DNA from 2 places in the Lacticaseibacillus jixiensis genome. Region 1 is predicted to be linked to the other one. Evidence: predicted binding sites of a transcription regulator. Region 1 holds the regulator's gene; the other holds the start of a gene.
The links. Region 1 encodes HrcA, which represses chaperone genes, less so after heat shock. Its sites were predicted from a motif close to TTAGCACTCNNNNNNNNNGAGTGCTAA; they were not measured.

Region 1 (12,318 bases):
GACACGGCTTGCATCTTGCGTTTTCATGTGGTAAATTATTAGTAGTAATTATGATGTCGGCGGGGAGTGAGCAGCGATGCTCACTCTTTTTCATGGCCGACACAACTTCAAACTGATTAAGGGGGGGAAGCATGAGTACAGTCGTTGAAACCGTGTCGCAGATCGTTACTCCGATCCTCGACGCGAATGGCTTTTATCTCAGCGATATCGAGTTTGTCAAAGAAGGTGGCAGCTGGTATCTGCGGGTCTATATCGACAAGCCGGGAGGCATCAACTTAAACGAGTGCGTACTCGTTTCCGAGAGCCTATCTGAGAAGCTTGACGCGATGGATCCTGATCCGATCCCGCAAGCGTATTTTCTGGAAGTTTCAAGTCCGGGTGCTGAACGGCCGTTGAAAACTGCCGCCGACTTCGAGAATGCCGTGGGCGAATATATCCACATCTCGTTGTTTGCCAAAGTCGACAACAAGAAGGTCTACGAAGGCACACTCAAGGAACTGAGCGAAGATACACTGACTTTGACGCTGAAAGACAAAGCTCGCAAGTTCGACAAGACCTTCGAGCGGGCAGCGATTGCCAAGGCGCGCTTAGCCATTGAGTTTTAATTTGATATCAAAGGGAGATCAACATGTCTAAGGAAATGATTGAGGCACTAGACGCCTTAGAACAAGAAAAAGGCGTGAAGAAAGAGATCGTCATCGACGCGCTCGAACAAGCCTTGGCCAGTGCATACAAGCGCAACTATAACCAAGCGCAAAACGTCGAAGTGACTTTTGACAAAGACCGCGGCGACATTCACGTTTATGCAGTCAAAGAAGTCACCGAAGAAGTTTTCGATTCCCGCTTGGAAGTGAGTCTCAAAGATGCGTTGGCCATCAACCGTGCATATGAAATCGGCGATGAGATCCGCTTTGAAGTCACACCCAAAGACTTCGGCCGGATCGCTGCGCAAACCGCCAAGCAAGTGATCATGCAACGGGTACGCGAAGCCGAACGCGCAATCGTCTATGATGAATATTCACAATATGAAGAAGAGATCATGACCGGGGTCGTGGAACGACGCGACAACAAGTTCATCTATGTGAACCTCGGCAAGATCGAAGCGGTGTTAGGCAAGCAAGATCAAATGCCTAACGAACACTACGAAGCCCACGATCGCATCAAAGTCTTCGTCACCAAGGTGGAGAATGCCACCAAGGGCCCGCAAGTCTTCGTTTCGCGAACTAACCCGGGTTTGGTCAAGCGCTTGTTTGAACAAGAAGTGCCAGAAATTTTCGACGGGGTCGTTGAAATTGCCGGCATCGCTCGCGAAGCTGGCGATCGCACCAAGATCGCGGTGCGTTCCAACAACCCAAGCGTCGACCCAGTCGGCACTACTGTTGGGCCTAAAGGCGCGCGGGTGCAAGCCGTGGTTAACGAATTGTCCGGCGAGAACATGGACGTTGTGCAATACGAAGAAGATCCAGTCGATTACATCGCCAACGCCTTGAACCCGGCGCAAGTCATCGCTGTGCAATTTAACGACGAAGACAACGACCGCTCCTGCACGGTGATCGTGCCGGATTATCAGCTGTCGTTGGCCATCGGTAAGAAAGGGCAGAATGCCCGCTTGGCGGCTAAGCTGACCGGCTACAAGATCGACATCAAGCCGGAATCTGAAGTTGAATTCGTCGATGACGATGAGTTTGCCGAAGATGATGCCGCTGTGGCTGATCAAACTGCCGTTGAAGCCGATGATGCCGCCGAGTCTGATGTCGCTGAAGCTGATGCCGATGTTAAAGCCCCGGCTGAAGACGCAAAAGCGCCTGCTGATGAGGCACCAACCACCGGCGCTGATGAGGCATAAGGAGGCAAAGATGGCTAAAGTTCGCAAGATCCCGATGCGCAAAGATCTGTTATCGGGCGAGATGTTTCCCAAGAAAGAAATGGTGCGTGTCGTGCGTAATGCCGACAACACCGTGGCCATCGATCCAACCGGCAAAGCAGCCGGCCGCGGCGCTTATGTGGCCTTAGTACCTGAAGCCATTAAGCAAGCCAAGACGAAGAAAGTCATTGATAAGGCTTTTGACGTCACTGTCGATCCTGCATTCTACGACGAATTGTTCGCTTATGTGGATCACAAGAAGGCCCGCTTGGAATTATTCGGGGACCAGAAGAAATGACGCCGAAACAACGTGCCGCTAACCTGTTAGGGTTGGCCCGCCGCGCCGGCAAGCTGACGATGGGTGAAGATTTCGTGATCGGGGCCATCCGTGATGGTTCCGCTCACTTGGTCATTGTTGCCAGTGACGCCAGCGCTCGTTCAATTAAACAATTTACTGATAAAAGTAGCTTTTATGAAGTGCCGATCGTGACGGCCTTGGATAAACTCACCATTGCCGAAGCGATCGGCGTGCCAAGAACGGCCATTGCCGTGGTCGATCAAGGGTTTGCCAAGTCATTGATAAAGCTGCTCACCTAATCCATAAGGGAGCGTGAAGAAATGGGCAAAAAACGTGTTTATGAATTTGCCAAAGAAATGAATGTTCAATCCAAAACGGTGATTGATACCGCTAAGAAGATGGGCATTGATTATAAGAACCACATGTCGACGATGGAAGACGATCAAATCGCCAAGTTGTCTGCTGCAGTGAAACCTGCACCTGCTGCTGCCAAGCCGGCTGCTAAGCCAGAAGCGGCTAAGCCAGCTGAAAAGCCAGCCGATGCTGCCAAACCAGAAACCGCAAAAGCGGCGCCTGGTCCGCATCATGCAACGACTAAGACCAAAGATGGGAAGACCTTGATCGCCAAGTCTGCCATCCGGCGGCCACATTCTGCCCCAGGCACTCAAAACCAACGCCAAGGCGGCAACCGCAACAACAATAACAACAACGGGCGCAACGAACGCACTCGCGATAACAACCGTGGCGGCCAAGCACCGCGCAACAACCGCAACGAACGGCGTGATAACCGTCAAGCCAAGCCAGTTTCCGGCCCAATGCCGCGTGCTGGACGGGCCACTGCGGCTAACTCACAACCGCGGCCAGTTGCCGGCAACGATGAGAAGTTCATTCAACAACTCAAGCAGCAACAAGCAGCCAAAGAAGCTAAGCGCCAAGCGCAACAAGAAGCAGCACGCAAAGCGGCGCAACCAAAGCCGCAAGCCCAACCAGCCAAGCCTGCTACCCAACAACGCCCAGCCACGCAAAGCAGTCCGCAACAACAGCGCCCGGCTGCGCAAGCTAAGCCGCAACAACCAGCTGCTCAAGCAACGCCAGCACGTCCGGCGCGCAATCACTTCGAATCTGCGCCGCAACAAAGCGACAACCGCGGCGGCAATCGCGGCCGTAACAACTACGGCAACAACCGTGGCGGGAATAACTATGGCAACAACAACTCCCGCTCCAGCTTCCGCCGCAACAAGAAGAACAAGCGTCGTCAACAGCAATCGGCACCTAAGAAGCCGATGCCGCAGCGTAAAGATCGGCCATTACCAGAGACTTTGGTTTACACAGTCGGCATGAACGCGCAAGATCTGGGCAAGTTGTTGCACCGTGAACCAGCCGAGATCATCAAGAAGTTGTTCATGTTAGGCGTGATGGTCAACCAGAACCAAAGCTTGGATAAAGACGCAATCGAATTGATCGCCACTGATTATGGCATCGATGCCCAAGAGAAGGTCGAAGAAGATATCACCGACTTGGACAAGGTCTTTGAAGAAGAAACGACCAGCACAGATAACTTGGTTGCTCGGCCACCAGTTGTCACCATCATGGGGCACGTTGACCATGGTAAGACGACGCTGTTGGATAAACTCCGGCATACCCATGTTACCGAAGGCGAAGCCGGTGGGATCACGCAGCACATCGGGGCTTATCAAACCCGCTTGAATGATCGCGTGATCACATTCTTGGATACGCCAGGGCATGCGGCCTTCACCAACATGCGGGCCCGCGGCGCTGATATCACTGATATCATCGTCTTAGTCGTTGCCGCTGATGACGGCGTGATGCCACAGACGATCGAAGCGATTAACCACGCCCGCGCGGCTAAAGCCCCGATCATCGTGGCGGTCAACAAGATCGATAAGCCAGGTGCCAACCCACAGCATGTCATGGAACAGCTCGCTGAATACGAACTGATCCCTGAAAGCTGGGGCGGCGATACCATTTTCGTTGAGATCTCCGCGAAGTTCGGCAAGAACATCGATGAACTCTTGGAAATGATCTTGCTTGAAGCCGACGTCTTGGAACTCAAAGCCAACCCTGATCAAAAGGCGGTTGGTACTGTAATCGAATCTCGTTTGGACAAAGGCCGCGGCCCAGTGTCCACTGTCTTGGTTCAACAAGGGACGTTGCATATCGGTGATCCTGTGGTTGTCGGCAACACCTATGGGCGCATCCGGACCATGACCAACGATCGTGGTCGTCGGGTCAAGGAAGCCAAGCCTTCCATGCCAGTTGAAATCACCGGCTTGAACGATGTGCCGCAATCCGCCGATCGCTTCGTTGTCTTTGACGACGAAAAGACCGCCCGGGCTGCTGGTGAAGAACGGGCTAAGCGGGCTTTGGACAAGGAACGTCAACAAACTGCTCACGTTACCTTGGACAACTTGTTTGAAACGATGAAGGAAGGTCAACTCAAAGAAGTTGACGTCATCATCAAAGCCGATGTTCAAGGCTCTGTTGAAGCCATCGCCGGTTCCTTGAAGAAGATCGATGTTGAAGGCGTTCGCGTCAACATCATTCATCAAGCCGTTGGTGCGATCAACGAATCTGATGTGACCTTGGCTAGTGCCTCTAATGCCATCATCATTGGCTTCAACGTGCGTCCAACGCCTCAAGCCAAGAGCCAAGCCGACATGGACGATGTCGACATCCGCTTGCATTCTGTCATTTACAAGGCCATCGATGAAGTTGAGTCTGCGATGAAGGGGATGCTGGATCCGACTTACGAAGAGAAGGTTACCGGCCAGATCACGGTTCGCGAAACCATCTCTGTTTCCAAAGTTGGCACGGTCATTGGCGGTTATGTGGATAGCGGCTACATTCGTCGCGATTCCAAGGTCCGCTTGATCCGTGACGGCATCGTGATCCATGAAGGCGAACTTGGTTCCTTGCGTCGTTTCAAAGACGATGTCAAGGAAGTCAAGACCGGCTTTGAATTTGGGATGACGATCGCAGGTTACAATGACGTTAAGCCAGACGACCAAATCGAAGCATACAGCATGGAAGAAGTTCCGGTTAAGTAACCCAAAGCGCAGTGACGCGCACTTAGCGGCGGATATAAGGCGGGATGACATTTGGGCGCACTTTGTCCAAGTGGCGTCACGACTTATATCCCGCCGCGTTGCGTCACGGAGCTTGACGATAACCAAAGCGGAGCGAGGCGCACCTAGTGGGTCGGGTAGCCTAGCCGTTGTGCTTGGGGCGCACTTTGTCCCGAGTACGACGGCGTAGCTAACCGCAGCCACGTTGCCTCGTGCAGCTGGACGAAACTAACCATTCAGTATTCTCGAACAAGGAGAAAGCCTATGAAACATCGCATCGGACGGGTAGAAACCCAGATCCAACGTGAAATCGATGACATCTTGTTGAAGGATGTCAACGATCCGCGGGTGCAAGGCGTGACGATCACTGGGATCAATTTAACCGGCGACCTTCAAGAAGCCACAGTTTACTTCAGCATTCTTTCAGACGATGAGTCAAAGATCGCAGAAGCACAAACCGGCTTGGACAAGGCGACTGGTTTGATCCGGCGTGAAGTCGGCCAACGCATCAAGCTGTATAAGACGCCAGAGATTCATTTCGAACAGGATAAGTCCGTGCAATACGGCGCCCATATCGATCAATTGCTGGCTGAAATGAAACGCGAACAGTAAACTCAAGTTTAAGCGCTTGGGAATCACGACAATTGTCGCGATCCCCAAGCGCTTTTTTTGACGGAGTCAGGTGCGTGCACAAGTGGCGCCAGACAGGTATAATGAAGTGTTGCGAACTGAAAGGATTGAAGCACATGGATGGCATTTTGCCTGTATATAAACCGACTGGGATGACCAGCCACGATGTGATTGCCCAATTGCGGCGATTGTTGCACATGAAGAAAATCGGCCATTCTGGCACGTTGGACCCCAATGTGGATGGCGTGTTGCCGATCGCGTTAGGCGCAGCGACGAAAGCCGTGCCGGAATTAATGGCAGCAGGTAAGACTTACACTGGTGAAGTGTTGTTGGGCTTTAGTACCGAAACCGAAGACCTCGATGGGGCAGTCGTTGAAGAGACACCGCTGAGCCAGCCGTTCACCAATGCGCAAATCGACGCCCAATTGGCTGTTTTTACCGGCGAGATCACGCAGATCCCGCCGATGTATTCAGCGGTGAAAGTCAATGGCCGCAAGTTATACGAATATGCCCGGGCCGGGCAAGCGGTTGAGCGCCCGATTCGCCAAGCGACTGTTTATGCCTTCACCCGCACCAGCGAGCCGATTTATGACGCCCAGCTTGGCCAACAGCGCTTCAAATTCGAAGTGCGCGTGTCTAAAGGCACCTATATTCGTACGCTGGCAGTCGATGTCGGCAAGGCCTTGGGAGTGGCGGCGGTGATGAGTCAATTGACCCGTATTGCCAGCGGCGGCTTCACCTTGGATCAAACGTTGGATCTGCGGCCGTTAGATGATCAAACGGCCCCGGCGGCGGTGCGCGTCCATTTGCGGCCCATCGAATACGCTTATGGGACACTGCCGTTGGTGGCATTGGATGCGGAACAATACGACCGGATTCAACATGGCCGTTTCTTGAAGTTGAATCAATCGGCCCAACAGCTGGGCTTGACCTATGATGGTTTATTGAAAGCCGTGTATCGCAAAGATGATGAGCTGTATCGGCCTGATGTGATGTATCTTAGTAATGAAGGAAGTCGTTGAAATGCAAGTGATCGATATTCATCCCCCGTTAACTGCCACTCCAAAAGCGCCTGTCGTCTTGGCGCTTGGTTTTTTTGATGGGGTGCACCGCGGGCATCAAGCGGTGATCAACCGCGCGCGCCAAATTGCCGATACCAAGCACCTGCCGCTTGCGGTGATGACTTTTGATATTCATCCGGCAGTGATCTACCAAGGTGTACCTGCAGATTCAGTCCATTACCTGTCGCCGCGGCTGCGTAAAGTGGCGCTGATGGCGGATCTAGGCGTGGACACGCTGTATTTCGTCCACTTCACGCCGGAATTTGCGGCGCTGGCACCGCAAGCGTTCGTTGATCAGTATCTCGTCGGCTTACACGCCGACACAGTCGTTGCTGGCTTCGACTATACTTATGGCGTCAAGGCGGTCGCCAACATGACGACTTTGCCGCAGTATGCCAAAGGCCGCTTTGACATCGTCACCGTTGAAGAACACATGGAAAAAGCAGAGAAGATCTCGTCAACGCGGATCAAACACGCCTTAGATGAAGGCGACGTTGATTGTGCCAACCGCTTATTAGGCTATCATTATCAAACCACTGGCATCGTCGTACATGGCGAAGCACGCGGGCGGACGTTGGGTTTTCCCACCGCCAATATTCAAACGCCGAATAACCAGCGCTTGCCAGGCATTGGCATCTACACGGTGAAGATGCGCGTTGGCGCGCGCTGGCTGCCGGGAATGGCGTCAGTGGGCCGCAATGTGACTTTTGGCGCCGGTCGGGCGGTGACCTTGGAAATCAACTTGTTTGATTTCGATGAAGACATTTATGGCGAACACGTTACTGTGCAATGGGAGCATTATTTGCGCGGTGAAATCAAGTTTGCCGATGCTGCCGGGTTGATCGATCAGTTGAACCAAGATCGTCAGCACAGCTTGGCGTGGCTTGCGGAGGCGCATTAATGGCAGGAGCGTATATTCATATTCCATTCTGCGAACATATTTGTTATTACTGTGATTTCAACAAGGTGTTTATCGAAGGCCAACCCGTTGACGATTACGTTGACATGTTGCTGCTTGAAATGCAGAAAGTCATGGCAGAACACCCTGAAGAAAAGATCGAAACCGTGTATGTCGGCGGCGGCACCCCGACGACGCTGACGCCGGCGCAACTGGATAAGCTGTGCGTCGGGATCCGCGAGTATTTGCATTTTGATCAAGGGGAGTTCACCTTCGAAGCCAATCCCAATGACTTGCAAGACACCGCCAAGCTCCAGGTACTGCATGATAACGGCGTCAATCGCTTGTCCATCGGCGTGCAAAGCTTCGATGATGAGATCTTGAAGCGCATCGGGCGCATCCACCGGGTCAAAGATGTTTATCAAGCCATTGCCAATGCCCGCAAAGTGGGTTTTGATAACTTATCCATCGACTTGATCTTCCGCTTGCCAGGCCAAAGCCGCGACAATTTCTTAAAGAGCCTGCATGAAGCACTGGCTTTGGACCTGCCGCATTATTCAACGTATTCACTGATCTTGGAGCGCAAAACGATTTTCTACAACTTGATGCGCAAAGGCAAGCTCACCTTGCCCAGCCAAGACGTGGAAGCTGATATGTACCAAGATGCCATTGATTTGATGCACGCCAACGGCCGCGAGCAATACGAAATCGCTAATTTTGCCAAGCCGGGTTTTGAATGCCAACATAACTTGTTATATTGGCAGAATGCCCATTACTTCGGTTTCGGCGCCGGGGCGTTCGGCTATATTGGTCGTGATCGCTACCACAATTTCGGCCCGATCCAGCAATATCTCGCGCCGCTGCATGAAGATAAGCTGCCGGTGATCGAACATCACTTGGTGCCGCTTGAAGAGCAAATCGAAGAAGAAATGTTTCTTGGACTGCGCACCAGAATGGGTGTCAGCCGCCAGCGCTTTGCCCAGCGCTATCATCTCAAGCTCGAAGATGTTTATGGTGAATTGGTGCCGAACTTGGTGGCTCAAGGCCTGATGCAAGACCTTGGCGACCGTATTAGGTTGACCAACAAAGGAATGTTTTTAGGCAATGAGGTGTTCCAGCAGTTCTTGTTGGATGATCCATTGGTGTAAACCATAAGCTGTCGCACTGGGCGACGGCTTATTTTGGCAAAGGCTTATCAGACTTAAGGCGGTTGCGGCGCGGCGCATGATTGGCGATACTGAAACAAGGCATGACGTGGTGTTGATGGCGATAACACTGGGATTTTTTCGCAATTTAGCACTCTGGGGGTTGACTATGCTAACGGTGGTTGCTAGTATAGTAATTGTGAGTTAGCACTCAATCAGTGTTAGTGCTAAGAAGAGGGTGGCAATATGTTAACGAAACGCCAGCTGCTCGTCTTAAAAGAGATCATCCGGAGCTTCACGGAAACCGGCCAACCAGTCGGGTCTAAGACTTTGATGGCAGAATTGCCGATCCATGTCAGCTCGGCAACGATCCGTAACGACATGGCGGCACTTGAAGAAGCAGGCTTGATTACCAAGACCCATAGCAGTTCCGGACGCGTGCCTTCAACTAAAGGCTACCGCTACTATTTGGACAACTTGGTCGAACCGGCGCAAGCAGCACCGGCGGAAATCGCCGCGATCCAACAAGGCTTCGGCGGACATTTCTACAAGATCGATGAGATCGTTGAGCAATCAGCGCGGATTTTGTCGAATCTGACCAATTACACGGCGATCACCTTAGGCCCGGAAGTCGCGAATCTGCGCTTAACCGGCTTTCGGATGGTGCCGTTGGGCAACCATCAAGTGATGGCGATCTTGGTCACTAACAATGGCAATGTGGTCAACCAGTTGTTCACCTTGCCAGGAGAAATCGATACTGACGAAGTCGAAAAGGCGATCCGCATCGTCAACGATCAACTTGTCGGCTTGCCATTGAGTCAAGTCGCTCAGAAGCTGCAAAGCGACGTGCCGGCCTTGTTGTTCAAATACATGGCCAGCCCCGATGGCTTCTTGGATGTGTTCGGCAGCGTCTTGAAACAAGCCGCTGCTGAGCGCTTCTATGTCGGTGGCCGCTTGAACTTAATGGATTATCTGGATGATTCTGATGTGCGCCGCGTCAAGCAGATCTTCTCCTTGATCGATGACGACACAGGAGATATCAATCAATTGATTGGTCCGGTCAAGCCTAGCAACACCGTCCATGTGCGCTTGGGCCACGAGTTGACGCCGGAGGTACTAGACGACTTGAGCTTGATCACCGCCAGTTACTCGGTTGGCGACCACGGCACCGGCATGATCGCCTTGCTGGGCCCAACGCAAATGCCGTATTCCAAAATGATCGGCTTATTGGACGCCTTTCGTGAAGAACTGGCCAAGCGGCTGACCGATTATTATTCACACTTTGATGGGTGACCATACTGAATGAAGGAGGCCGCTATGGCTGAAGATAAGAAAGCACCGGAAACCAAAGCAGAATCGAAAGACCAAACAACCAAAGAAACGCCTGAGCAAGCAAAACCAGCAGCCGCAGACGCTAAGCAAGCCGATAAGCAGGCTCAGCCGTCGTTGAAAGACGAAATCGCCGCTGAAATGGCGCAAGATCTCGACGAACAAGTTGATAACGCCGACGTTGATGTGGCGAAGCTGCAACAAGAGCGCGACGATTTCGAAGACAAGTACTTGCGCGCCGCTGCTGAAATCAGCAACATGAACAACCGCTTCAAGAAAGAGCGTGCGACCTTGTTGCAATATGATGGTCAAAAGCTCGCCACTGCTGTGTTGCCTGTGTTAGACAACTTGGAGCGGGCCTTAGCCAGCGCCAAAGATGATGATGATCCGTTGAAGAAAGGCGTCGAAATGGTTTATAGCCATTTAGAGTCAGCCTTAACCGAGAATCACGTTGAAGCCGTACCGGCCGAAGGCAAGTTTGACCCAACCATGCATCAAGCCGTGCAAACAGTGCCGGCAGACGACGATCATCCTAAAGACACCATCGTGCAAGTCTTGCAAAAAGGCTACAAGATGAAAGAACGGGTGTTGCGGCCAGCAATGGTCGTGGTAGCACAGTAAGCCGCCGCGTCGAGCCGCTTCGCTTTGGTATCGTCGAGCTGCGTGGCGCAACGCGGGTGCAGCTAGCTACGTCAGCGTACTCGAGGCAAGAAGCGCCTCAAGCACGCTGACTAGGCTACCTGACCCGCTAAAAGCGCGCCGCTTCGCTCTGGTATCGTCGAGCTGCGCAAAGCACGCGATTGTGTGTAAGTTGGCTCAAGCTTATGGCAAAACCGGCCATCAGCTTAAGCCAGCTTACACACATCGCTAAATTCGCTTTGCTCCGCTCTGGTTCACTTGCCGGCGCCTGGCAGGCTATGGCAATTAAAATTAGTTAATCAAAAATTTAGAAGAAGGTATGACAATGAGTAAAGTTATTGGGATCGACTTAGGGACCACCAACTCCGCTGTTGCGGTGCTTGAAGGTGGCGAACCGAAAATCATCACCAACCCAGAAGGCAACCGTACCACGCCTTCCGTCGTTGCGTTCAAAGACGGCGAGATCCAAGTCGGGGAAGTCGCAAAGCGTCAAGCGATCACCAACCCAGACACCATCGTTTCCATCAAGCGGCACATGGGTGAAGCAGGCTACACGGTAAAAGTTGGCGATAAGAACTACACGCCACAAGAAATTTCCGCGCAGATCCTGCAATACATCAAGGGCTTTGCTCAAGATTACCTTGGTGAAGATGTGACTGATGCGGTCATCACCGTGCCGGCTTACTTCAACGATTCTCAGCGTCAAGCAACTAAAGATGCTGGTAAGATCGCCGGCTTGAACGTTTCTCGGATCGTTAACGAACCAACTGCTTCTGCCTTGGCTTATGGCTTGGACAAAGGCGACGCCGACGAGAAAGTCCTTGTTTATGATTTAGGCGGTGGGACTTTTGATGTTTCCATCTTACAGCTTGGCGATGGCGTCTTTGAAGTTTTGTCCACTAACGGTGATACACACTTGGGTGGTGACGATTTCGACGACAAGATCATCAACTGGTTAGTCGACGAATTCAAAGCTGAAAACGGCATCGACTTGTCCAAAGACAAGATGGCCATGCAACGCCTCAAGGACGCGGCTGAAAAGGCTAAGAAGGATCTGTCCGGTGTTTCGTCCACTCAGATCTCCTTGCCATTCATCTCCGCTGGCGCCAACGGTCCGCTGCATCTGGAACGGACTTTGACTAAGGCCAAGTTTGACCAAATGACTGAAGACTTGGTTGAACGCACCAAGGTCCCAGTTGACAATGCCTTGAAAGATGCTGGCTTGACTGCTGCTGATTTGGATAAGGTCATCTTAAACGGTGGTTCGACTCGGATCCCAGCTGTCCAAGAAGCCGTTAAGAGCTGGACTGGCAAAGAACCTGATCACTCCATCAACCCTGATGAAGCCGTTGCCCTTGGTGCTGCTAT
Region 2 (12,318 bases), 140 kb from region 1:
ATATCGATCAATCGCATCGCCAAACACATCCTTTCACTGTTGCCGCTTTCTTGTCTTACGATAATTATAACACGTTTTGCCCGAAACATAGGAGCGGCATGCCCCGCCGCTCAGCTCATTGTAGATTGGGAGCGCTTACTATTGGCTCAACCCCAATTCTAGCGCATCCAGGCAACAAGCGCGGCAACAACCTGCATAAAAAATCCCCACATAATGACCAAATCCCGTTACGAAGCCAAAAAAACCACGCATATCAAAGATATGCGTGGTTGAAGGTTATTCAGCAGCAGGTTCGGAAATGGCGATTTCACCATTGGCGATCCGCGCTTCCAAAGCGGTAGCCTTAGGATGATCGAGGTAGTAATCTGCTACTCGATCTTCGATTTGTTCTTGAATGACCCGCCGCAACGGGCGAGCGCCCATGGCAGGATCATAACCGAGCTCAACTAACTTCTCTTTGACCGGATCGGTGACTTTGATGGTCAAGCCTTGGTCATGAATGTTGGCGTTAGTATCAGCGATCATCAAGCCAACGATCTTCATCAAATCAGGCTTGGTCAAAGACTTGAATTCCACGATATCATCGAAACGATTCAGGAATTCCGGCTTGAAGTAGTTGCCTAACTGATTAAGCACAGAGTGTTGCGTGCCGTTAAGCGATGCACCAAAGCCCACGTTGGCTTCCGCGTCGGTGGAGCCGGCGTTGGAAGTCATGATGATGATCGTGTCTTTGAAGGATACCGTGCGGCCTTGGCTATCAGTCAAGCGCCCGTCATCCAAGATCTGCAAGAACATGTTCATGACATCTGGGTGGGCCTTCTCGATTTCATCTAACAAGATCAGGCTATAAGGATTGCGGCGGACTTGTTCAGTCAATTGGCCAGCTTCTTCATAGCCCACATAGCCTGGAGGCGAACCGATGAGCTTGGACACCGAGAATTTCTCCATGTATTCGGACATGTCAAAGCGGATCATCGCTTCTTGGGAGCCAAAGAGTTCCTTAGCCAATTGCTTGGCTAATTCCGTCTTGCCGACCCCAGTCGGGCCGACAAATAAGAAACTGCCGATCGGGCGGCCGGTTTTGTTGAAGCCGATGCGGTTGCGGCGAATGGCGCGCGCCACTTTGTTGACGGCGTTGTCTTGGCCGATGACATTGGCTTTGAGGTGCGGGCCAAGGTCTTTGAGCTGTTGCTGCTCTTGGGCCTTGAGTTCGCCAACTGGGATGTTGGTTTTCTGCTCGACGATCTTTTCCATGTCTTTTTCGGTGACGGTAGGCGTGTCAGCTTTGTCAGCGTCGGCTTGTTCCTTCTGCATTTGCTCAAGTTTGTTGACTTGATCGCGGTAGAAGGCGGCTTTCTCATAGTCTTCTTGCTTCAAAGCGGCTTGCTTCTGCTTTTCGGCATCGTCGATTTTGGCTTTCAAGGCTTTAGGGTCAACGACTTGAATGGTCAAGTTCTTCTTGGAGCCGGATTCGTCAAGCAAGTCAATGGCCTTGTCTGGCAGATAGCGATCTTGGATGTAGCGGTTAGACAAGTTGACCGCCGCTTGAATGGCGTCTTCGGTGTACTTCACGTGATGGAAGTCTTCGTAGCGCTTCTGAATGCCATGCAAGATCTCGATGGTTTCTTCTGGGCTTGGTTCATCAACCGTCACTGGCTGCAAACGGCGAGCCAAGGCGGCGTCTTTTTCGATTTGACGATATTCATTGTTGGTAGTGGCACCGACCAGCTGCAGTTCGCCACGCGCCAAGGCTGGCTTTAAGACGTTGCCGGCATCCATGCCGCCTTCAGCGTTGCCGGCACCGACGATTTCATGGATTTCATCAATGAACAAAATGGTGTCAGGGCTGTTCTTCAATTCGTTGAGCAGTTGTTGCATCCGCTGTTCGAATTGACCGCGGATCCCGGTACCTTGAACCAAAGACACGACATCCAGTTGAATGACTTGCCGGTCTTGAAGCTTGACAGGGACGTCACCATTGGCGATCTTCAAGGCCAAGCCTTCAACGACCGCCGTTTTGCCGACCCCGGCTTCCCCGATCAAAACCGGGTTGTTCTTGGTGCGGCGGTTTAAGATCTCGATGACCCGGGCGATTTCACCATCGCGGCCGATCACAGGGTCGATTTCACCGGCTTTGGCTTTGGCAGTCAAGTTGACACCGAATTGGCCGAGCACAGAGTTGCCATTGTTGCGACGATTGCCGCCGCCACCGTTGTTGCCGGCTTGTGTCGGTGGCGTTTGTTGCTGTTGTGGGTTTTGTTGATCCATTCCTTGGCTCATCGCCTTGAAAATGTCGTCAAGGCTGTTAAAGCCGAACGGATCATTTGCATTGGTTGGTTGCATTCTGCCTCCTGCTTGTTGCTTCAACTGCTGGTAACAGTTTTGGCAAAGGTTGATCTCTTGTTTCGTACCATTGACGCTGGTATATAAGTGGATCGTTGCTGGATTCTGATGACAGTTCTCACAAAGCATATTGTCACGACCTTTCTTTCCACAACCAAGAGCTGTGGCTATTTGTAGTGAAGCTTAGGTTACTGACCTTCACTGACCAAAGCTCAGTATACTCGGCTATTTCCAAAATGCAAGCACTCTAGCCCTAAGAGTGCTAAAAAGTTGCGTTCAGCCTTTGCTGGTGCGGCTTTTTAGTTGCTTGATCACGTCCTTAATGCTATTGTAAAGCAGTAGGACGAAAGGGGGCAACTATTTGGATCCAGACTACACGCAGATGATGGATCAACTGCGGTCAGGGGAGTTGTCTCAAATCGAGATCACCCCAGAGACCTTCAATGCTTTCCGTGCGGCATGGACCAATTATCCCGCGCGCAAAGAGATCGTCGGCACCGCAGGGCGCTTAGGCGCCATTACCTATCATTATCGGCCAATTCAAGACGATTAAGACTTGTCGTGGAAACGGAATAATGGTAAGGTTTACAGGAGATAGAATGTGTTCATTCTATTCGGCTAAAATTTTTTTAAATGACGAAGGAGCAGATTACTCATGGAAAAACGCGAATTTAATGTTATTGCAGAAACAGGTATCCACGCACGTCCGGCAACCCTTCTGGTACAAGCCGCAAGCAAGTTCAACGCCGACATTAACTTGGAATACAAGGGCAAGAGCGTTAACTTGAAGTCCATCATGGGCGTGATGTCTTTGGGTGTTGGCCAAGGTGCTGATGTGACCATCTCCGCTGAAGGCGCTGATGAGAAAGAAGCCATCGACGCTATCGAAGAAACCATGAAGAAGGAAGGCCTCTCTGACTAATGACAAAGCAACTCAAAGGGATCGCCGCTAGTGATGGCATCGCTACTGCGAAGGCCTACATGTTGGTGCAACCTGACTTGTCATTTGATCAGACTTCTATTAAGGATGCAGACGCTGAGGTTCAGCGTCTGCATTCTGCGCTAGAGCAAAGTACCAGCGACTTGAAGCTGATCCGTGATAAAGCGGCAGAATCCTTAGGCGAAGAAGAAGCACAAGTCTTCGACGCACACATGATGATCTTAGCCGACCCAGAATTCACCGGTGCCATTGAAAGCAAAATCAAAGATGATGCGATCAATGCAGAAGCAGCCTTAAAGAATGTCGCTGACACGTTTGTCGCGATGTTTGAAGCCATGACGGATAACCCGTACATGCAAGAACGCGCCGCAGATATCCGCGACGTCACCACGCGTGTTTTGGCACACTTGTTAGGCCGTTCATTGCCATCTCCGGCTTTGATCGATTCTGAAGTCATCGTGGTTGCCCACGACTTGACGCCAAGTGATACTGCGCAGTTGAATGCAAAGTACGTTAAAGCCTTCGTTACTGATATTGGCGGTCGCACGGCGCACAGTGCGATTATGGCACGCTCATTGGAAATCCCAGCGGTAGTTGGGACCCAATCCATCACCCAAGACGTCAAGGAAGGTCAGATGCTGACTGTTGACGGCTTGACTGGGGATGTCACCGTTGAGCCGAGTGCTGAACAAATCGCCGCTTCAAAGCAAGAAGCAGCTGATTATGCCGCACAAAAGGCAGAATGGGCAACCTTGAAGTCTGCCGAAACGTTGACTGCTGATGGCAAGCACTTCACCATCGCCGCCAACATCGGCACGCCTAAAGACCTTGATGGTGTGGTGGACAACGGCGCTGAAGCAATCGGTTTGTATCGTTCTGAGTTCTTATATATGGACTCCAGCGAATTGCCGACTGAAGATGACCAATTCGAGGCCTACAAGAAGGTCTTGGAAACCATGAGTCCTAAGCAAGTGGTTGTTCGTACGATGGATATCGGCGGCGATAAGCACTTGCCATACCTGCCATTACCTGAAGAACAGAACCCATTCTTGGGTTATCGGGCGATTCGGATCTCATTGGACCGCGATGACATTTTCCGCACGCAATTGCGGGCTTTGTTGCGGGCCAGTGCATTCGGCAAGTTGGGGATCATGTTCCCAATGATCGCCACTGTTCCAGAATTCGAAGCCGCCAAAGCCATCTTCTTAGAAGAAAAGGCCAAGCTGGTTGCCGACGGCGTTAAAGTTGCCGACGATATCGAACTCGGGATGATGATGGAGATCCCAGCCGCTGCTGTTTTGGCTGATCAATTTGCCAAGCACGTTGACTTCTTCTCCATTGGCACCAACGACTTGATCCAATACACCATGGCTGCTGACCGCGGGAACGAACATGTGTCGTACCTGTATCAGCCATACAACCCGTCGATTTTGCGCTTAGTTAAGCACGTCATCGATTCCGCCCACGCCGAAGGCAAGTGGGCCGGCATGTGTGGGGAAGCCGCTGGCGACCCGATCATGGTACCGTTGTTGTTAGGGATGGGCTTGGATGAATACTCCATGTCCGCTACCAGTGTCTTAAAGGTCCGCAGCCTCATGAAGAAGCTGTCGACTGCAGACATGAAGGCTTTGGTTGACAAAGCCATCAACGAATCCGAGACCAACGACGATAACAAGAAGTTGGTTGAAGAATTCACCAAGTAAAATCAAGAAAAGCTGTCTGCAAATGCAGGCGGTTTTTTTGTGTCCCCAGAGCGGAGCAGCCCGCACTTAGCGGTGGATATAAGGCGGGATGACAGTTGGGCGGTTTATGCCCAATTGGCGTCACGACTTATATCACGCCGCGTTGGGCTGCGCAGCTCGACGAAGACCACAGCGTAAAAAGCGCGGATTCACGTCTTGGCCTAGGCCCGGACAGGCATTGCTTCGGCGCGCGGGGCAAGCGTCGGCGCAGGCGGTGCGGCCGGTTCTAACCGCGCTGAAAATCGCGCGTTTTCCACCTAAGAATCGAGCCAGGCGCTCGCTGCGCTCACCAGCCCGTCTCGATTCTTGCCGCGATCAGTGCAGAAAGACAAGCAAAGCCCGCTTGTCTTTCTGCACTGATCGTTTCACGGCCTGACCGACGCTTGCCCCGCGCGCCTACGCAATGCCTGTCCTCCACTCAATGGATGTAAGCCGGCCGTTTGTGGCCAATCATCTGATTTGAGGGTAGGGTGACTGTTCTGCTGTTATGCATAGCTATGCTGGACTCCTTGCAAGTATCGAGATGACAAAATTGGTGGTAGAAAGCAGTCCAGCAAAACTTTGGTGTTAAGTATCGTGATCGGGTCGGACAACTCAAGCTGTCAACGACTTGAATAAACCACATGGACCACTGCCCATAATTTGCGAATATGACTAAGGCGAATCCGATGCTTTTGTCATTAACCGAACATTATCGATGTCAGCCGCTGTGGAAAATCTCCCAGCGGCTTTGTCATGCATTGATTTTTGTCAAAACACGAACATTACAATTAATTCAATGGCATTTCGTGCGTAAAACGGGTTGTTTTTGGCGAGAACGCGTGCTAGACTACAAATATCATAAGAAAGCGGGTGACGAGTTTGAAAGTGGCAATCGTGATGGGATCCAGCTCGGATTGGCCGACGATGCAGTTGGCTGCCAAGCAGTTAGAAGCACTGGCGATCCCGTACACAAAGCACGTGATCTCGGCGCATCGGATGCCTGATGCACTGGCAGAGTTTGGCAAGTCGGCACGCAGCAATGGCATTGCGGTGATTATTGCAGGTGCTGGTGGGGCTGCGCATTTACCTGGAATGTTGGCGGCAAATACCACGGTGCCGGTGATCGGGGTTCCAGTCAAAACCCGAACATTAAACGGGCTAGATTCGTTACTGTCGATCGTGCAAATGCCTGGCGGCGTACCAGTGGGCACTATGGCCATTGGTGAAGCCGGTGCCACCAACAGTGCGTTGTTTGCTGCCAGCATCTTGGCAGTCACTGACGGTCAAGTGGCTGCATCATTAGCCGCTTTTCGCGCTGAACAAACCCGCAAAGCGACAGAAAGCGAGGCCTTGCTCGATGATTAAAACCATCGTCCCACCAGCGACGATCGGCATCGTCGGCGGCGGTCAACTCGGCCGGATGCTGGCCCAAAGCGCCAAACAAATGGGCTATACCGTCGGCGTCTTAGACCCGACGCCAAGCGCGCCTGCAGCGCAAGTGGCCGACTTTCAGATTCAAAGCGAATACGCTGATGTTGAGGCATTGATGCAATTGGCCAAGCGCAGCGATGTGTTGACTTATGAATTTGAGAATGTCGACTTAGCGGCCCTTAAGCAGGCGCAAGCTTTTGCCGAATTACCTCAAGGCACGCGCTTGTTGGCGCTGACTCGCCAGCGCATCAGCGAGAAGACGTTTTTGCAAGATCACGGCATTCCTACAGCCGCTTTTGCCGCGGTACCAGATGCCCAAGCGCTGGTTGATGCTGTGGCGCAAGTCGGGATGCCAGCCATCCTTAAGACGACCACTGGCGGCTATGACGGTCATGGCCAACTCGACATCAATTCTGAGGCTGACTTTGCTCAAGGTCAGCAATTGGCGGCTCAAGGCCCATGTATTCTTGAACGGCGCGTGGTGTTCCAACGCGAATTGTCAGTGATGGTCACCCGCGACGGTAACGATGCCGTGCGCATTTTCCCGGTAGTGGAGAATCGGCATCAAGACCATATCTTGCATACCACCATCGCCCCGGCGCAAGGCGTTAGTGCCGCCTTGCAGCAGCAAGTCAGCGAGTTGGCGACGACGATTGCTGAGGCGTTGGATCTGCGCGGGGTGTTAGGCATTGAGATGTTTGAAACGCCAGATCAGATCTTGGTCAATGAGCTGGCGCCGCGTCCCCATAATTCCGGCCATTATTCGATCGAAGCGTGCAACTTTTCGCAATTTGACGCGCATATCTTAAGCATTTGCGGCTTGCCGATTCCTGAGATCAAGCAGCTGCAGCCGGCAGTGATGCGCAATTTGTTAGGCGCTGACCTCACCTTGGCGCGGCAAGCTTGGCCGCATCATCCTGAATGGCACATGCACGATTATGGCAAAGCGCAGATCCGCCCACAACGCAAAATGGGCCATCTCACCGTGCTGGGCGAAGATGTGGACACGTTACTTAAACAGGTGCAATTGGAGGAGAAAGACTAGTGGAGAAGACAGAACTGCTGTATACCGGTAAGGCCAAAACGATGTATGCCACAGATGACCCGCAAGTGTTATGGGTCGAATACATGGATCAAGCCACGGCGTTAAATGGCAAGAAGAAGGTCCAAATCGACGGCAAAGGCAAACTCAACCGTCAGATCTCCAGCTTGTTGTTTGAAGAACTCAACCAAACCACGATCCCGACGCATTATCTCAAGACTTTGGATGAGACCACGATGCTGGTTAAGAAATGCACCATGATTCCGCTTGAAGCGGTGGTACGCAACTATGCCAGCGGCAGCTTTGAGCGCAAATTCCAAGTTGCGCATTTGATGGCGTTAGATCCGGCGGTGCATGAATTCTTCTACAAGTCAGACGCCTTGGACGATCCGTTTATCAACGACGAACAAGCCATTGCGTTAGGCTATGCGGATAAAGCCACGATTGCTGCGATCCATCAGTTGTCAGATCAAGTCAATGCCTACCTCAAAGCGCGTTTTGAAGCCATTGGCATCAAGTTAGTTGATTTCAAGTTGGAATTTGGCCGCTTGGCTGATGGCACCTTGGTGTTAGCCGATGAATTGTCCCCAGATAACATGCGCTTAGTCGATGAAGAAAGCGGCAAGTCATTAGATAAAGACGTTTTCCGCAAAGACCAAGGGCCGCTGACGCCTGTGTATGCTTCTGTCCTCGCTCGCTTGAAAGAAGGAGTCCAACATGTATAAAGCCAAGATCTTCGTTAACTACAAGCCAAGTGTCCTAGACCCTAAAGCCGAAGTGATCAAGAACACCTTGAGCCGGCTTGGCCAAGACAACGTCAAAGACGTCACCGTTGGCAAATACTTCGAAGTGTTGTTGACAGGCGACAAAGCCGCAGTCGAGCAGCAAGTTGATCAGTTATGCGATCAGATGCTGGCCAATGTCAACATGGAAGCATACCGCTTCACCTTAGAGGAGGTTTCTGCATGAAAGCAGCCGTCTTAAGCTTTCCTGGCTCCAATTGCGATGATGATCTGTTATGGGCAGTTGGCGAAATCGCCGGGCAAGATGCGACTAAAGTTTCGGCTAACGCGACCAGCCTGGATGGCTATGATCTGGTGTTAGTACCAGGCGGCTTTTCTTATGGTGATTATCTGCGCAGCGGCGCGATTGCCAAATTTGCGCCGGTCATGACGGCTTTGAAGGCTTTTGCTGAAGCTGGCGGGTATGTGCTGGGCATTTGCAACGGCTTTCAGATCTTGACGGAAGCCGGCTTGTTGCCAGGGGCCTTGCAATGGAACACCAGCCTTGAATTCATTTGCGAACCAGAACCGTTGGTGGTGGTCAATAACACCACGGCCTTCTCCAACCAATATCAAGCAGGGCAAACCATCAGTCTGCCGATCGCGCATGGCGAAGGCAATTATTACGCTGATGATGAAACCTTGGCCCAAATCGAAGCCAACCAGCAAGTGGTGTTTCGCTATGTGCATAACCCTAACGGCAGCCGCAACGACATTGCCGGCTTGACCAATGCTCGCGGCAATGTGTTAGGTATGATGCCGCACCCGGAACGCGCAGTGGAAACCTTGCTTGGCGGCACCGACGGATTAGGTGTTTTTGCCAGCTTGATCGAAGCCACGAAAGGAGCCGCTCATGTTGCAAACTGAACCAACGCCAGAACAGATCAAAACCGACAAGCCATATTTGAACTTAGGGTTGAGTGAAGCTGAATACGATTTGTTTGCCGAACGCTTAGGCCGCTTGCCGAATTATACCGAAGTGGGTTTGCAGTCAGGCATGTGGAGCGAACACTGTTCTTACAAGTATTCCAAGCCGATCTTAAAGACTTTCTGGACCAAGAATGACCGCGTGTTGATGGGGCCTGGTGAAGGTGCTGGGGTGATTAGGATCGGTGAAGGCAAAGCCGTGGTTTTCAAAGCGGAATCGCATAACCATCCCAGCGCCGTGGAACCTTATGAAGGTGCCGCAACTGGCATCGGCGGGATCATCCGCGATATTTTCTCCATTGGTGCCAAGCCGGTGGCAAGCTTAGATTCGCTGGCTTTTGGCACGACGTTTGACGCGCATAACAAGAATTTGATCGATCAAGTGGTGGCCGGTATTGGCGGTTATGGCAACGCCATTGGGATCCCTACCATCGGCGGCGAGATCCAATTCGATGCGTCATATCAACTCAACCCCTTAGTCAACGCGATGTGTGTTGGCGTGATGGATGAAAAAGACATCCAAAAAGGCAAAGCGGCCGGGGTCGGCAATGCCATCATCTATGTCGGTGCCAAAACCGGGCGCGACGGCATCAACGGGGCCAGCTTCGCTTCGGCGCAATTCAAAGACGATGAAGACGCGGATCGCTCGGCGGTGCAAGTTGGCGATCCGTTTATGGAAAAGCTGCTCACTGATGCATGCTTGGAAGTGACGCGCGAGCACAAAGACGCATTAGTCGGTATTCAAGATATGGGTGCGGCAGGTTTGGTTTCCAGTTCTGCAGAAATGGCCAGCAAAGCCGGCTTTGGCATGACGATGGATCTGGACTTGATCCCACAACGCGAACCTGGCATGACGCCGTTTGAGATCATGTTGTCTGAATCACAAGAACGGATGCTGTTATGTATCAAAGCCGGTCATGAGCAAGAAATCTTAGACTTGTTTGCCGGCTATGAACTGGATGCCGTGGTGTGCGGCCGCGTTGAAGCCGGCCATCAATACCGCTTGCTGCATCATGGTGAAGTGGTGTGCGATATTCCGGTCAGCTTGTTGACCGATGATGTGCCAATTTACACCACCACGCCTAAACAACCGGCGCGCTTGGCGCATCCGGCGGCAGATTTTGTCCCGGAAGTTGCTGATGTGACCGCGACGCTTAAGGCGCTGTTGGCTTTGCCTAACATCGCTTCAAAGCGCCATTTATTCAAGCGCTATGATGCCCAGGTGCAAACCAACACCGTGATCGCCCCAGGCGGCGATGCAGGGGTGATCCGGGTGCGCGGCACCCATCGGGCTTTGGCAATGACGGCGGATTCTAACGGCCGCTTGTTGGCGCTTGATCCCAAGCTTGGCGGGGCGATCACCGTGGCTGAAGCGGCGCGCAACCTTGTTGCTACCGGTGCTGAACCGCTGGGGATCACCGATTGTTTGAACTATGGCGATCCAAGCAAGCCGGAAGTGTATTACGAATTGCAAGAATCTGCCGCAGGGATCGTGGAAGCAACCAAGGTTTTCAACACTCCGGTGATTTCAGGTAACGTTTCCTTATACAACGAAACTTCTGGGGTCGGCATTCATCCCACGCCAATGATCGGCATGGTTGGCTTAATCGAAGACTTGCAAGCCATCACCACGGTGGCCTTTAAACAAGCAGGCGATTTGGTTTATCTGATCGGGGCGACCGGCGATGATTACAATGGTTCAAGTTTGCAGTATCTGCAAACCGGCACTTATGCGGGACGCTTAAGCGGCTTTGATCTGGCTAGTGAAAAAGCCACCCAAGACCTGATGCTTAAAGCGATCCGCGCGCACTTGGTCAATGCTTGTCATGATTTGTCTGATGGCGGCTTAGGCGCCGCTTTGATCGAAATGGGTGCCGCTAATCGCCTAGGGGTGATCGGCGAAACCACGCTTTCGCCAGCGCAGTTGTTCAGTGAAACGCAAGGCCGCTTTGTAGCGACGGTGCCAGCTGAATTGCGCCTTGAATTTGAACAAATGATGGGCACCAGCGCGGCGCAAATCGGGATGGTGTCTGATGGTGCGGTGCGCTTGGTATTACAAGACCAAGTGCTTGATGCAAACATTGAGACACTGGCCAAGATCCAAGAGGAGGCTCTGGCATGCCAGCTGAAGTAAAAAGCTTAAACGAAGAATGCGGCGTTTTCGGGGTGTGGGGTGATCCTCACGCGGCGGCTTTGACGCATTTGGGTTTGCATACTTTGCAGCATCGCGGCCAAGAAGGGGCCGGGATCGTGGGCTTAACCGACCACGGCTTGCATCGCCATTACGGCTTTGGCTTGGTGTCGGAAGTCTTTGCTGATCCGCAAAGCATTCGCGCGTTAGCCGGCACGGCTGCGCTGGGCCATGTGCGCTATGCCACAGCCGGTGGGCGGATCTTAGAAAATATTCAGCCATTATTGTTTCGCTTCACCCATGAATCGATTGCGTTGGCCCATAATGGCAACTTGACCAATGCGTTGAGCTTGCGGGATAAATTGGAGCAATCTGGCGCAATTTTTCAGTCCACTTCAGATACTGAAGTGCTGATGCACTTGATCCGCCGCAGCAAGCAGCCCACGTTCAAAGCGCAGCTGTGTGAAGCGCTTAATCAAGTGCATGGCGGCTTTGCCTTTGAGTTGTTGACAGAACACGCTTTATACGCGGCGGTGGATCCTAATGGCTTTCGGCCGCTGGTGGTGGGGCAATTGCCTTCTGGCGGGTTTGTCGTGTGCAGCGAAACGGCGGCGTTGACCGCAGTGGGGGCGACGTTTATCCAAGACATCGAACCCGGGCAGCTGATCATTATTGACGATGCCGGCATGCACGTTGAAGCTTACACGACGCACACCCAACTGGCGGTGTGCTCGATGGAATATATTTATTTTGCCCGGCCTGATTCAGAGATCCACGGCGTGTCAGTGCATCAAGCCCGCGTAAGAATGGGCGAGCGCTTAGCCAAAGAACAACCGGCAGTCGGCGATATCGTCGTTGGGGTGCCTAATTCCTCCTTGTCTGCTGCTTTAGGCTATGCCCGCGCGTCTGGGATCCCTTATGAAATGGGCTTGATCAAATCCCAATACATTGCGCGGACGTTCATTCAACCTACCCAAGCACTGCGCGAGCGCAGTGTC

Region 2: ACGG90_RS05860 (ATP-dependent Clp protease ATP-binding subunit) is a predicted target of HrcA. The motif match lies at 2,583-2,609, and genes of this name have one in related genera.

What each region holds. Positions count from the first base shown of each region.
Region 1 covers NZ_BAAFPR010000006.1:14,663-26,980, reverse strand. Annotated here, with positions in the region: gene rimP (ribosome maturation factor RimP) at 132-605, shown strand; gene nusA (transcription termination factor NusA) at 629-1,846, shown strand; gene rnpM (RNase P modulator RnpM) at 1,857-2,162, shown strand; gene ACGG90_RS05215 (L7Ae/L30e/S12e/Gadd45 family ribosomal protein) at 2,159-2,461, shown strand; gene infB (translation initiation factor IF-2) at 2,483-5,230, shown strand; gene rbfA (30S ribosome-binding factor RbfA) at 5,513-5,860, shown strand; gene truB (tRNA pseudouridine(55) synthase TruB) at 5,995-6,900, shown strand; gene ribF (riboflavin biosynthesis protein RibF) at 6,902-7,840, shown strand; gene hemW (radical SAM family heme chaperone HemW) at 7,840-8,985, shown strand; gene hrcA (heat-inducible transcriptional repressor HrcA) at 9,229-10,275, shown strand; gene grpE (nucleotide exchange factor GrpE) at 10,300-10,932, shown strand; gene dnaK (molecular chaperone DnaK) at 11,276-12,318, shown strand, end outside.
Region 2 covers NZ_BAAFPR010000006.1:156,559-168,876, reverse strand. Annotated here, with positions in the region: gene ACGG90_RS05865 (DUF1827 family protein) at 1-17, opposite strand, end outside; gene ACGG90_RS05860 (ATP-dependent Clp protease ATP-binding subunit) at 277-2,472, opposite strand; gene ACGG90_RS05855 (hypothetical protein) at 2,705-2,896, shown strand; gene ACGG90_RS05850 (phosphocarrier protein HPr) at 2,999-3,265, shown strand; gene ptsP (phosphoenolpyruvate--protein phosphotransferase) at 3,265-4,986, shown strand; gene purE (5-(carboxyamino)imidazole ribonucleotide mutase) at 5,887-6,372, shown strand; gene purK (5-(carboxyamino)imidazole ribonucleotide synthase) at 6,365-7,483, shown strand; gene purC (phosphoribosylaminoimidazolesuccinocarboxamide synthase) at 7,483-8,205, shown strand; gene purS (phosphoribosylformylglycinamidine synthase subunit PurS) at 8,198-8,449, shown strand; gene purQ (phosphoribosylformylglycinamidine synthase subunit PurQ) at 8,446-9,129, shown strand; gene purL (phosphoribosylformylglycinamidine synthase subunit PurL) at 9,116-11,323, shown strand; gene purF (amidophosphoribosyltransferase) at 11,308-12,318, shown strand, end outside.